DNA from 2 places in the Shewanella sp. SM87 genome. Region 2 is predicted to be linked to the other one. Evidence: riboswitches for the same ligand, from Rfam matches in the RefSeq annotation. Region 2 holds a riboswitch; the other holds the start of a gene.
The links. Region 2 has a riboswitch for cyclic di-GMP ahead of L5M11_RS02915 (glycosyl hydrolase family 18 protein). Riboswitches for the same ligand answer to the same signal wherever they lie in the genome.
Positions count from the first base shown of each region.

Region 1: linked by a shared signal. The riboswitch ahead of gbpA (N-acetylglucosamine-binding protein GbpA) and the one ahead of L5M11_RS02915 (glycosyl hydrolase family 18 protein) in region 2 are both predicted to bind cyclic di-GMP.

Region 1 covers NZ_JAKKSC010000010.1:27,920-35,352, reverse strand. The annotation lists gene L5M11_RS10005 (S46 family peptidase) at 1-1,351, opposite strand, end outside; gene L5M11_RS10000 (aromatic amino acid transport family protein) at 1,620-2,795, opposite strand; gene gbpA (N-acetylglucosamine-binding protein GbpA) at 3,358-4,803, opposite strand; cyclic di-GMP riboswitch class I at 4,927-5,026, opposite strand; gene L5M11_RS09990 (TMEM165/GDT1 family protein) at 5,437-5,991, shown strand; gene norR (nitric oxide reductase transcriptional regulator NorR) at 6,042-7,433, opposite strand, start outside.
Region 2 covers NZ_JAKKSC010000002.1:290,712-298,144, reverse strand. The annotation lists gene L5M11_RS02915 (glycosyl hydrolase family 18 protein) at 1-1,659, opposite strand, end outside; cyclic di-GMP riboswitch class I at 1,773-1,861, opposite strand; gene L5M11_RS02910 (ROK family protein) at 2,211-2,996, opposite strand; gene L5M11_RS02905 (aminopeptidase P family protein) at 3,651-5,438, shown strand; gene L5M11_RS02900 (HD-GYP domain-containing protein) at 5,612-6,877, opposite strand; gene L5M11_RS02895 (methyl-accepting chemotaxis protein) at 7,409-7,433, shown strand, end outside.

The DNA.
Region 1 (7,433 bases), on a different contig from region 2:
CGAGCAATACCGCTTTATCAACGCTCGGCGCATAACGACGGTCGATACGCTCCATGCTGGCTTTTAGACGTGTCATATCACGATCTTGGAAGCCCGGTTCACGCTGCATATCTGGCAGTTGTTTCTCGTTCGCGAGGCGATATAAGCTACGCGCCGTCGGCAACATAGTCGTGCTGCCTATATAGCTTAAGATCATGTCACGCTCTTGATGCGTTTTGCCTTTGGCAATCAAGGCATCTAATTCCGCTAAGGTTTTACCGTATTTCGCTTCACGACTGCTGTCTTTGGCTATCCACGCCGCAAGCTTAGCTTCGAGGGCTTTACGGTCAGCCAACATGGTTGATTTGCCGTAAAACTCGATCATAGAAGTGAAGTTTTTCGCGTAATTTGCAAGGCCAGCAATTTGACTCTCGTACTTAATACGCTCGTCGCTGCCCTCTGGCGCGGTTTCTTTAATGATCTCTATAAAGCGTTCACGCAGCATTTTGCCTTCGGGATAAGCCCACTCAAACTCATTTTGAACTTCAGTAGCTGTGCGATATCTGTTGGTACGACCTGGGTAGCCTGCAACCATCACAAAATCACCCTCACTCACGCCTTTAGCCGAGACTTTTAAGAAACTTTTTGGCTCGTATGGCACGTTGTCGCTGCTAAATTCTGCTGGTTTACCCGCTTTAGATACATAAGCACGGTAGAAAGAAAAATCGCCTGTGTGACGTGGCCACATCCAGTTGTCTACGTCGCCGCCGTATTTACCCACGCTCGCGGCTGGGTTATAGACTAAACGCACATCACGGATTTCCAATTGCTTAACCAGATAATATTCGAGGCCGCCGTGAAAGCTATACACTTGGCAACGGTAACCATCTTCTTTTTCACATTCAGCAACTAACGCTTTTTCTTGGCTTTCAACGCCTTGATAGAAGGCGCTGCCCACTTTACCTTCAAGCCCGTTTTTAACTCGCTCAGTGACATTAGTGACATCTTCAGTCACATAGACACGTGAGCCAGGGGTCGCAGGTAATTCATCGGCGAAGGTCTTAGCTAAAAAACCATCCTGCAGCAGATTTTTCTCAGGAGTGGAATTGTATTGAATTGCCCCATATGCACAGTGATGGTTAGTCACGACTAGGCCCTTTGGCGATACAAATGATGCAGTGCAACCGCCAAGGCTTATCACGGCATTCATCGGGAATTCGGTGAGTTTAGAAATCGATTTTGCATCAATTTCAAGGCCTTTTGCTTTCAGCTCATCAGCCATAGCAGGCAGTTGATGGGGCTGCCACATACCTTCGTCAGCCTGTGCGCCAAAACTAGCGGCCACGGCAACTGTGAGTAACCATTTTTTCATTGTGTTAAGTCCGTTTTATGTGAATGAAGCCACGCGCAAGCTGGGCCATTTTATCGTTTTAATAGCGTTGTTTTAATTTTAAATAACTGTGCTAAAACCCAGCATCACTCGCTTTAAAACCTAAAAAGCAAAAAGTCAGGCCGGGGCCTGACTTTATCACATGCGACACTCTCTATAACAGACTTTGAAAAACTCGCTTACAAAGCAAATACATTTAATCAAAGTTACTCAGCCGCGTTGGCTAAAAAGCCACACCTATCGCAATGAATTAGATCCCAACAAATAGTTGGGCACCCACAATCACGGCACCTAACAAACCTGTAATGACTAACGCAACAGATCCGCCAGACACTTGATAACCCCCAAGCTGCGACTGACGTTGACGCAGTGCCATAACAATTGGCAAAAAGATGATCATCACGACCAATGGTACGGCCGCAAATCCCAGTACCGCCACAAAGCCTTCAGGCAAATACAAGGCACACAAAACAGGCGGAATAAAGGTCAGTAACCAAGTTTGAATACGGCCGGCAAACGTTTCTTTGGCGCGAGTTAATTCAGCGATAAAGTCATATAAACTTAAGGTCACACCGAGGAATGAGGTCACTAAGGCTAAATCAGCGAATAATGAAATACATTTGCTGATCCAAGGTGTATGAGCAATATCCTGTAATGCCGTGACGAGTGAAGGTAGTGAACCTTCAAAACTATTCACCTCATATCCGCCTACTGTGCCTAAAGTCACCAATAACCACAGAACATAACAAGCAAGTGGGATAGTCGAGCCGATTAACAACACCTTACGCAGTGATACCGCATCGCCATCGAGATAACGCACTAAAGTGGCGATACAGACGTGGAAACCAAACGAAGTAAACACTACGGGAATTGCCGCCATCCAATTGCTGGTCATAGACTCGGCAATCGCGCCAGTTGCCATGCTAGCAATACTGACTTCGGGCAATAAAAATAATACCACCACCACGAGCAATAGAATCATTAACGAAAATAGGAAACGTGACACTTTATCGACCCAAGCAACACCTAGCGCCGCAAAGCCACCGAGCACGAGTGTAAATAACAACACTGCGACTTGATTATCGAGCACGATATCGAACATGTTCTTCGCTTTAAGCACTAATAACGAAGAGCCGCCGGTGAGATAAGCCGCGGTCAAAGCAAATAATAAACTCAGGAAAGAAGCACCTTGAATTATTTGACCTTTTTTACCCAGTAACTTACCCGTAATAGCATGCACGTTATCCCCCACGCCAGTGCGTAAGTTAATTTCGAGCATAAGTAATGAGGTATAGGCGGACACGCCCCAAATAACGACGAGTAACACTAAAGCAGGGATAATACCTAAAGCCGCTGTGGCTAAAGGTAACGCTAACATACCTGCGCCAATGGCCGTCCCGGCAACGATGGCGATCGAGCCTAACATTTTTGAATTCACACAATAGTCCTGTTCAATAATTAATTATTATTTTATTTGAGTAAGATTTGAACCGATAAAGCCTTGCGTCTTAAATCGAAATAAGCGACACATCACTTAAAGCATCCAATCAGATCTCGACCTAGCAGATCAATTGGCCCCAATAGCTTTTGAATGTTTCAACCCAGTAGCCATTGAGGCTAACTAAATCGATTATTGAAAAATGGCATGACTTTCAATTGTGATAGCCCAAATGAATGTACCGATATAAGCATCGATTAAATAGATAGTTTGGGACATTAACAGAGCCAAACCCAGTGGGCAAGCCAGTTGTGAACAAAGAAGGGTAGCAAACGGTACGGTAACAACTTAATAGCGCTGTGATAAACGAAAATAAACAAGCCAACAAAATCGCTACCTTTGTTGAGAATACCTGTAATCTTGTATTAGGCTCGAATCAAAATAAAGCCGGTCTTTTTCCATCCGATGCAGACAAAAAGGGCTTAAACACAGCGAATATGTTTAAGCCCAATCACATCATGTTGAGAATTGATTAACTCAAAATGTTAATTTACAGCTCAGTCCACGCCATAGCCCAAGAAGCGCCAACACCTGGCTCAAATCCTGTGGCAGAAGCCGACCACTGCACGCAATAGCCGCTATAAGGGAATGGCTTACATTGATACACTTTGCCATTTTTAGGCTGTAACACTGTAGTACCTGCAACGTAACCTTTCACGCCTGCTGGGAATACAAAATCAGCTTCTGGTGCAGGAGCTTGATCCTTTAAGAAGAGATCAAAGTTCTGCTGAATAACATCACCTTGTTTAGGCTCAGCTTTTACCTGCAAATGATAATGCCCAGCTTTAGGCTCAACGACGTCTAACACTAAGCTCGCACTGGTATTGTTAACAGTTTGGCTCACAAAACCTGCCGCGGTGCCATCATGGCTAAACAAATACGCTGACACTAGCATCTCGGCGTTACTGGTCACATCAAAGCTGACCTTCGCCGCACCGTCGATAATTTGATAATCGTCGGCAAGTGAAGTGACCTCTAAGCTGTTGCCCGGAGCAGGAGCTAAATCAAATCCTACTTCGACACGCTCAATACCTGAGTTTTTCGCTGTAAAAATGTCGTTTTTGCCATACACAGGCTCAATCACACCCGATGCATTTTTTTGTCCCGCTTTTAACTGGGCCTGCTGGGCATTAATCGCGCTTGCTAATAGGAAAGGCCAATTTTGTTTATCACCTTGAGTCGCATCACTAATGGTAATGACTGTTTGCTTAGCCGTTTGCTCACCATTGGCGTCAAACACCCGGGTCATCACTTTATCGCCTGCTTTTAGATCGAGTGACGGATTGATATCCCCCACATCTTGCCATTCACTCGGCACAATAGGACCCGAGCCCAAGTTCACATCGATAGCATTGTAGAAACTATTCGTCGTATCTCCCACTTCCCACACGGCCAAGATCACTTGATAACCACTGCGACCTTCTGGCACGTAACAGTCATGGGTCACTAACTTAGGCGGCTGTTCCATGCCACCATCAACTACGCAAAAGGGGGCTAAGTCAAAGCTCGCTCGGCTCAAAGCTTGGTTTGGGTTCCAATCTTGGCGAGTTAAATAGTAACGCCAATTACGGGTGACATGATTTGCTGTGAACTGCCAACTGAATTTATTCCAGCCCGCTTTAATATCCGTCTTTGCCCAACGGCTCGGGCTTTGTTCATCCAAAGGTGAAAAAGCACCATTGCCAGCACTCGCCAGTTTGCCATCAGCAGGACCTGATTCAGGAAAACCCGATGGCCCCTCAACACTTTGTGGCTCCCATTGCACCGCACCACAATTGGCATTTTTACCTGTTTTACAGGCATATGAACGCGATTCAGGTGCCACAACATAACCGTGCGCCTGCGCAGAGATACTCACAAACGCATTCGTCGCCATTACTGCCGCGGCCAATAAACTCAATTTAGAAATAGGGGAAAAAACAGTAGGATTTGCCACTTTAATGCACTCCATTGATTGCCTATCATCCTAAACATAATGATAGGCTTAGATATAAAAGTGGTATTTGGGCAAACAACAGCATTAAACAGCAGTCGTTTATCTTTCACAGAAATCGAATTCTGCGGCAACTCCGCTATCTTAGTTCACTAAAAAATCCATTTACAACCTTAGACCGGAAGCTTTGCGTCCTAACTTTTCAATTAGTTTGCCAAATACAGTCGTTATCATTGAGTCACTACGAGTTAACAGTATGTAACCAAGTAGAAATGACTTGGCTAAATTAGCAACAAAAGACAACGTTGTCAAAAAATAATTCATTTATATTCATTAAGTTACAGAATGTGAATCGGTATTTTTCTGACACCCGTCAAACATTTATCAGCACCTACTGTTATAAACTCGTGCTTGAAACTAAATCTTACCTAGGTATAATGCCCACCTCGCTTCGGGGGAGTAGCTAACTGGATTTCGAGCCATCGTCATCTAGGGTGAACATCAACATACTTGGCAACATGCCATGGTGTTCACAGCAAATCATAGATTTGCCCAGCAAGACCTGAGCACAATGACCGCACCTAGGGGTGGACGGTTTATTGTGCTTATGTCATAACCACCCCTAAAGGATCACACTTGGAAGCCCTACTTGCCTCAACCTTTACGGTTGCTATCGCCGAAATTGGTGATAAAACTCAATTACTTGCACTAATCCTCGCCGCAAGATTTAAAAATAAAACCGCCATTATTTTAGGTATTTTGCTGTCGACATTATTTAACCATTTTGCCGCAGCTTGGATTGGCCAATGGGCCATTAACTGGGTAAGCCCAGATCTTGCACGTTATTTAGTGGCCGCGTCCTTCTTTGCAATCGCTCTTTGGGTGTTAATCCCCGATAAAGTCGATGCAGAAGAGAGCCGTTTCTATAAAATGGGCCCCTTTCTCGCCACCTTTATCCTGTTTTTTATCGCCGAAATGGGGGATAAAACACAAATCGCAACTGTGGTATTAGCCGCAAAATACGATTCATTAACTATGGTGGTTGCAGGCACAACCTTAGGCATGCTGCTTGCTAACGTACCCGTAGTGATCGCAGGCCACTTCAGCGCCGAAAAATTACCTATGTTGTGGATACACCGTGGCTGCGCCGTATTGTTCGCACTCTTAGGCGTAGCAACACTGTTCTTCTAAGAATCGAGGCTGTGGTTTTGCTGCAGAATAAAATTTCTTCACGCAATATTTTATTCTTTTAAACCTAACCGTTTTGCAAGTCGGTGCAAATTACCTGTATCGATTTGCAATATTCTTGCACACGCAGCCCAATTTTGTTGATTCGCGGCTAAAACTTGGCGAATAAGTTGACGCTGATATCTCTCAGTCGCAGCCTTAAGCCCCAGCATAACACTGGAATTATCTTGCGATTGTCCCTCACGACAGGCCGACTCAGACCTAAATGCTAATTCACTGGCTGGCGTTGCGGCATCTGATGGCCTATCTTCGTCGACTGTTCTGTGTGCTTGATTCATCAAAGAATCGAGCTGAAAATGTTTATTACTTAAGCTGATGTAAGTCGTTTTTAGCTCGGCTTTCGCCAACACCGCAGCCCTGTGTATCGCATGCTCTAGCTCACGCACATTACCCGGCCATGTGTATTGCTCTAATAACTGCTGCGCTGCGGGTGTGATATTGATATGGGTGAGTCCTAACTTCGCTTTACAACGTTCAAGAAAAAAACCTGTCAGCATGACAATATCTTGCCCACGCTCTCTTAATGGTGCTACGTGGATAGGAAACACGCTCAACCTATGGTAAAGATCGAAACGAAAGCGCCCTTCCGTTGCCTCTTGGTGCAAAATTCGATTAGTGGCGGCAATAATCCGAGTATTCACTTTTAGGCTCTTATCACTGCCCACTCGCTGTAATTCACCGTATTGTAAAACCCTCAATAACTTAGCTTGCAGCCCCAAGGGAAGCTCCCCGATTTCATCTAAAAACAAGGTCCCCTTGTCAGCGAGTTCAAACTTGCCTTGCCTATGACTGATTGCCCCCGTAAATGCCCCTTTTACATGTCCAAATAACTCGCTTTCGGCGACGGACTCCGGCAATGCAGCGCAGTTCAAATAGATAAGTGATTTATCGGCTCTGGTCGATTGATTATGTATCGCCGCGGCCACTAACTCCTTACCCACGCCAGTTTCGCCGGTAATTAATACCGATAAATCCGTGCCTGCCACGGCACTTATCTGCTGCTTTAGCGATTGGATCTGTGTGGATTGCCCTATGATCTCCTGCTGACTAGCAGGACGATTGAGCACCTCAGTGCCATTGGAAACTTCAACAACTTGGGATTCTAGCTGTTGCATCAATAACGCAGTATTAAGACTGGCTGCGGCCAGTGCACTGATCACACGCAACTCGCTATCACTAAAACCATCAAACTGATGAGGGTTGAAACCATCAATGGTGAGCGCCCCAATTAAGCGATCGTTCGCGATTAGTGGTAAACCAATGCAAGCATGTACATGTAAGTTCGCACTATGATGTGGAATTAAACCATCATACGGATCGGGAAGTTCACTGTCGGCCGGGAAACGAACCACATCGCCAGCACGGGCGATAGCCTCTAATCTCGG
Region 2 (7,433 bases):
ATTCAGAATGTCACCATTATCGGCATCAAGTTCCCACGCAAAAAGCCCACCAAGTTGATTAGAAAGCACATATTGCCCCTTGGCTTTAACTGAACGAGCATCATCGAAAGTGATTAAATCGCCAGTAGATGCCTTGAACAAAGATGGCGCCTCAGCTGTTTCGTCGTAACTGTAAGTCCAACCGCTTCCCATGTAGTCATTCGCTATCTGACGATAATCCACCACACCAGCTTCCCAAGTACCTTTTACTTTGCCCGTTGCCGTCCCCGTGAAAGGATTATTACCACTGTAGCCATTGACACCTGTCCAGCCGCGGCCATACATAGCGGCACCGACCACAATTTTCCCTGGGGTCACGCCTTGGCCTAACAGCGCATTAACGCCATTAGCTGTGGTGTAACGAGTATTAGGATCCCAACTCGCTTCATACAGATTGGTTTGATGGCCGAGTTCAGTATTAGTCCAACCACCATTAAAGTCGTAACTCATCAAGAAGATGTAATCCATGTACTGCTGAGCAGCCTGATAATCGACTTTTTGAATTTTATCGTCACCAGCGCTAATGGCTGAGGTCAGCTCATAGGTACGACCCGTTTCGGCGCTTAGTTCATCAAGCATTGCCCGCAGTTCACGCATCAGAGTCACATAGGTTTCACCGTCATTGGCATTACCTAAATTTGGGTTAGCGCCATTCCCCCCTGGAAATTCCCAGTCGATATCTACGCCATCGAAGAATTTCCAGGTCTGTAGAAACTCTTTCACCGAAGCGACAAAGATATCGCGCTTGGTTTTATCACCGAAGAAAAAGAAGGGATCCGAGAGGGTCCAACCACCGACCGAAGGTAAAATCTTCAAATCTGGATGTGCTTGCTTAAGTGCCATCAATTGACCGAAGTTCCCTTTGTAAGGATCTGAATGCTCACTCACTCCCGCCTGCGGTATTTGAATCGCTGCCCAAGGATCGTGAATCGCAACTTTAAAATCACCACGACCACTACAGGCACGTTGCAACGCTTCGAAACTGCCTTCGATTTCTTTCAAGCTATCATTGATGCCATTACCACCACAAATTGGGGTAAAGCCATATAAAATATGGGTTAAGTTTTGCGCAGGTATCTTATCGACCGGAAATTTACGGCCGTATACGCCCCATTCGACAAAGTAACCTCCCACCACTTTGCCTGATTTATTAGCATAGGGACGGTTGTTTTCTTTTAGGGGAGCATTGAGTGGCACTAAATGGCTGCCGTCGGTATCAGCCACGAGGATTTGTTTAACATCACTCGCAGTACAACCATCGCTGTTACACAGTTGTACTTGCATCTGATAACGGCCGCCCTTGTTCACCTTAAAGTTAGCGGTTCCCGACGCGCCAGATGGGCCTTCCCAAACTACATTGCCGTTGAGTAACACTTGGGCGCTATTGCCCACATCGCCACTCCAAAGGTTCCAACTGACGGATACATCGGCGGCATCTTTCACCGTAACTAATTGATTGTAAGCGGTAGCCGCTTGATTCACTTCAATAATAGCGAACTTAGTTTCGCCCCAACCTAAAGTCGGTTTACCGGGCGCCGCTGCAAAAACGCTGGCACTGATGGTAGATGCCAGCGCTGATGCCACTAGCAAGGCTGATGTTGAAATTTGAGTCTTGAACATGAGATATCCCTATTGAATTTTTATATGAATCAATAAGGCAAACAAAGCGTAGACAGGAAACAGCACTCTCTTAAAACCATGCAAAACGACTGACAACTGCACGAAGAAAAACCTGTGGTATCCCCGCTATCATAGGTACAGACGAACCCTTAGACCGGAGGCTTTGCGTCCCAGTTTTTCAACTGGTTTGCCTTTTACACGCAATGACAACGCTGTCATTGCAAATATCAGAATAAGCGTAAGTGAAATAAAATTGCAACAAAATATTATCAACTGCGTTATTGGCTAAAATCGTAAATAGAACTAGCCATCTGATAAGAAAGGAATTATGCAAATTAAACTATCGCTAATATTTACTTTGGATAATGAGGATTATCTGAATACTTTAAAAATAAAAAAACAGGACTCGATATGCCAAAGGCATCATAAGTCCTGCTTTATATTTCACAATTTACGTCGCTTATGCAGCTAAAACTCAATCACTAAACATTCATGGCGCAAACCATTGTCGAGCAACATTATGATCCTTATGCGCGGGGCATTTATTATCCTTATGCACGGGGATAGTCCCTTGCGAGCATCACAGATAAACCGCGGCAAACCAAGGTTTCCATATCATCGACACGATTGATTTTCATCTCAGCTAAGGGCGCGCTCAATGCCATTTGCTTTAAGCTTTCGAGACAGCCTTTGTAGTAAGGAGCGCTATTCATCATACCGCCAGCAAGCCAAATTCGATTGGGATTAAATAAATTAACCGCCCACGCTAATCCCATGCCGAGATAACTGCCCGCGCGATATAAATCATCCTGAGTGGAGATTTTGCGGCTGCGTACTGAATCGCCACTGGCCAGTTGCTCTAAACTAAACTCGCCAGATTCTGTCATCACGCGACAAGGCCCCAACTCCCCCGCCACGCCAGTCGCTCCCGTAAAGACTTGCCCATTAAAGGCAATAGACATACCGATCCCAGTGCCGCACATGACCAATAATTCACAGGCATATTTGGCATCACAAGTCGCTTGCATACCCGCATCGATATCGTTGCAGATAAACTTAAGCTCACCCTGGGTTTTGACTGTATCGAAGCTCAATCCATTGAGTCCAGGTAAAGATTTACAAGAAACCAAACGATTATTTTGTACCAGTCCAGGTACGGCAATCGCTAGTTGGTAATGCTGTAAATCATAATCACGTTCAAACGCCGCAATTTGATTATTTAACTCTTCAATTTTAAAACCTTCACCTGTGGGGATTTTATATTGTTCTGTATGTCCCGCGAGCTGAAGTTCGAACAGGGCTTTGGTACCGCCCACATCTATTGTTAGTATTTGCATCGCTTACTCCACTGATACATGTGCCCCACTCTGACCCCGAGTAGAGATGGCAAATGTTAGCATAGGGTCCAAATGTTAGCGATTGAATAAAACTTAAGTTGCTAATTTGTAAGGAATAAGTCCTAATTAAACATGACCAACCTTTTATTTAATTCACTTTTCACGCTCAAAATCACATAAATAAATTAACAACAAATCCCATAACCTCAAGCGTCTTACCTGCACAAATTCACGATTGTATACAAAATCCTTTATTCGCTACCCTTGCATCTAGCGCGCTAGACTTGCGATAATCCGAGCCGGTTAAAACTCAAATCAACATATACCCAAGCTACCTGAAGATACGAGTTTCAGAGCGCCTAGGGTGCTTCAATTCAAGGCGTATCAATGACAGAATGTCGGCTACCTTTTGAATTGATGCAACACGGAAGTGAAGTGCCCTAGACGCTCCGTCCCGGCGGTTTTTAACGCACTTTATACTGCGTTGGTTATTTTTAACTTAGCCCACTAGGTCTGCAAATAACCGCCTTGCCTAAAGTGCGTTAAATTACCGCTGAATCCTGCATCTTCAGGTTGTTTGGGTATAAACCATTCATCCTTAGGCGATCTTCGCCTACCGACTCGCATAGCATGCCAGTCTTAATTGGAGCCCTTATGTCACAATCAATCGCTAACCGTCTCGGTGCTATTCGTAACGAATTAACATCTGCTAATCTCGATGCTTTTATTATTCCCCGTGCCGACGAATATCTGGGCGAATATGTGCCGGCACATAACGAACGTTTGTACTGGGCAACCAACTTTACCGGTTCGGCGGGTATGGCTATCGTATTGAAAGATAAAGCCGCAATATTTACCGATGGCCGCTATACGGTTCAAGTTCGTTTGCAAGTCGATGCCACACTTTTCAGTTATGAAAGCCTAACCGATACACCACAAATTGAGTGGTTATGTGACACGCTACCAGCAGGGTCTCGCGTTGGTTTCGATGCGCGCTTACACACCTTAGCTTGGTATGACAATGCCAAAGCAACCTTAAATAAATCCCAAATCGAATTAGTTGCAGTTGAACAAAACCCCATCGATTTGCATTGGCAGAATCGGCCAGCACAGTCGAACGCGCCTATCACTTTGTTTAGCAACGAGAGTGCAGGTAAAACCAGCCTGCAAAAACGCATTGAAATTGGTGCCTTAGTAAAAAAAGCCGGTGGTGATGTTGCCTTAATCGCCGCCTTAGATTCTTTCTGCTGGCTACTCAACATTCGCGGCAATGATGTACCGCGACTACCCGTTGTACTCGGCTGTGCCCTGCTCCACGCCAATGGTGATATGCAGATTTTCACCGATTTAAGCAAACTCCCAGAGGGCATTGAGGAGCATGTTGGCGCTGGCGTAAGCTTTAAGGGCGAGGCATCTCTTGCCGATACACTCGCCAGCATGCAGGATGTAAAACTACTGGCCGATCCGAATTCTGCAAACGCTTGGGCACAAAACATTGCCCGTGAGGCAGGAGCAAAATTGATAGCTGGAATCGATCCTGTCGCTTTACCTAAAGCGCAGAAAAACGCCGCAGAACTGGCTGGCATGCGTGCCTGTCATATCCGCGATGGCGTCGCAGTGAGTCGATTCCTTGCATGGCTCGATGCCGAAGTGGCGGCCAATCGCATGCACGATGAAGGCACCCTTGCGGATAAATTGGAAAGCTTTCGCCTAGAAGATGAGCGTTACCGCGAGCCAAGTTTCGACACGATTTCAGCTGCCGGTCCTAATGCCGCTATGTGCCATTACAATCACAACAATGGCACACCAGCCATGATGACAATGGATAGCATCTACTTAGTGGATTCTGGCGCTCAGTATATTGACGGCACCACAGATGTGACCCGTACTATTGCGATTGGTGAAGTGACCGATGAGCATAAAAAAATGGTCACGCTGGTGCTAAAAGGTCATATCGCGCTAGACCAAGCTCGCTTCCCAAAAGGTACTTCAGGCCAGCAGCTCGACGCCTTCGCCCGCCAATATTTATGGCAACATGGTTTTGATTACGATCACGGTACAGGCCATGGTGTGGGTCATTTTTTAAGTGTGCACGAAGGTCCGCAGCGCATAGGCAAGAATGTTAACGCTATTGCCCTGATGCCAGGCATGGTGCTTTCCAACGAGCCGGGTTACTACCGCGCCGACGATTTCGGTATTCGCCTAGAAAACCTCGTCGTAGTGCAACACTGTGAAGCACTTAAAGGGGCTGAGCGTGAGATATATGAGTTCGATGCACTGACTATGATCCCTATGGATGCACGCCTTATTGATAAGAGCCTGTTAACGCAAGGGGAAATAGACTGGTTTAATGCTTATCATCAGCAAGTATTCAATACACTTTCTCCGTTGATGTCAGGGGATGAATTGGCTTGGTTAACTCAAGTGACTAAAGCAATTTAGCACTCCGCTGATAAGTAGCAATTTAAGTCGTTATTTTAGTCACTTACGCGCTATAAAATAGAACGCCCAAGGCAATTAGCATTGGGCGTTTTTTTAGCGCTATCAGTGTGTTTTAAAACCCACGTCTTATTTCAAAACCATGATTTCAAAACACGATTTAAAAACATGAATCGCTAAACCATAGTAGGTTGTGCCATCGGCTGGTAAGCATCATCCAGCGATGCTTTAGACAACACTTCAAAGTCCTGATGAATTGCCATAAAACAATCGACTAATTCAGGGTCGAAATGCTGACCTTTGCCTTCAATAATTAAGTCGATAGCCTCTTGGTGGCTAAAGGGCCGCTTATAACATCGGGGAGAAGTCAGCGCGTCATAAACATCAACTAGGGCCACTATCCTTGCCGAAAGCGGAATATCTTCACCTTTCAAACCAAGGGGATAACCACTACCATCCCACTTTTCATGGTGACCCGAGGCAATATCGCGGCCCATCTGAATAAAAGTACATTGGGGCGCATATTCCAACAAACTGCATAGCACTTGTCCACCGATCACAGGATGAGCTTTAATTTGCTCAAACTCCTGCGGCGTTAATTTACCCGGTTTAAGCAAAATCGCATCGGCAATACCGACTTTACCTATATCGTGCAAAATGGCCGACAAACTAATGTCTTGAATATAATCTTCGTTCAATTCTGCAGGAGGATTGGCGGCCAGTAGTCGCTGCGACGCGAGCATTTTCGAATACTGCCGCATACGTAGCAAATGCGCGCCTGTTTCGTTATCTCTGTATTCGGCGAGTTTAGCTAAGCCTAATACGGTAGCTTGGCGTGATGCTAAGGTTGAATCGAGTGCGTCAGCCAACTTACCTAATAAATAAGTAATAGTTAACGTCAACATGGCATTGGTCACGATAAAATTGACCACGACAATGGCCCAAATACCGACACTATAACCTTGGGTTTCAGGCCAATTGAGCCAATTAAAATGATAGGCAAAACCAATCAATACCAAACTTAGCCCATTCAAACACTGGGCATATAAGCTGGCTCGATTTCCTAAAAAAATACCGACTAACGGCGGGAAAATAAATAACCAGAAAAAACCAGCTCCCGAAGGGCCAATCGCAATTAAAAAACCGATGCCGATAGCAAAACCCAGCAAGCAGCCACAGCCAAAACGCGTACTATCAGCAAGCTTAGGAAAATACAGTAAAAGCAGTAAAAACAGATAAGCCAGCGTATCAAATACCACCATAAACCAGAGATCGGCGATGACGCATAAATACACACTAGTGATATATACAGGCACGCAGAGAATCGCTAGAAAGCCAAATAAACGTTCAAAAATCAAACGTCGCCAATGTGGCAGTGCCGCCGCTGTTCCCAAGGACACTGTGGCTAATTTAGTTACACCACGCCTAAGTGATATCGCCATGGGAAGTTCCTCTTATGTAGCATTCCCGCTGTGAGCTAATAAACTAAAAGAGCAAAATCAAGATACACCACTGAAGCAAGGAAAAATAAGCCATCTTTTGTTGCCCATTAAAGAATAGACTAAGCCCAATAAAGCGCTCCATGAATACTGCGATATCAAGCCGAATCAACGACATTAGTCCAATATCATCGAACATAATTTATATTTAAGATGAATGACAAATACCCACTCAAGACATAAAAGAATAACCCTATACAAAATACTAGAATTAACGATTTAACAGGATAAACGCTCGTTTAACTCCACATTCTCGCTACTTAAAAACTTTATATATTGCAATAGCTTATAAATACGACGAACGATTGATTTTCACCAGTCAGCCATGAGAAACCGCTCTCCTATACCCACACAAAAATGATACTCTTATCACATAACAAGCTTACTCCGATGAGAGTCAGCACAAGAAAATTCGCGCCTAACACCGCGTCCTGAACCCTAATGAACCACATCGGCCCTGAATGGACACACTAAATGAGCCAGAGTAACGCCTCAGCGA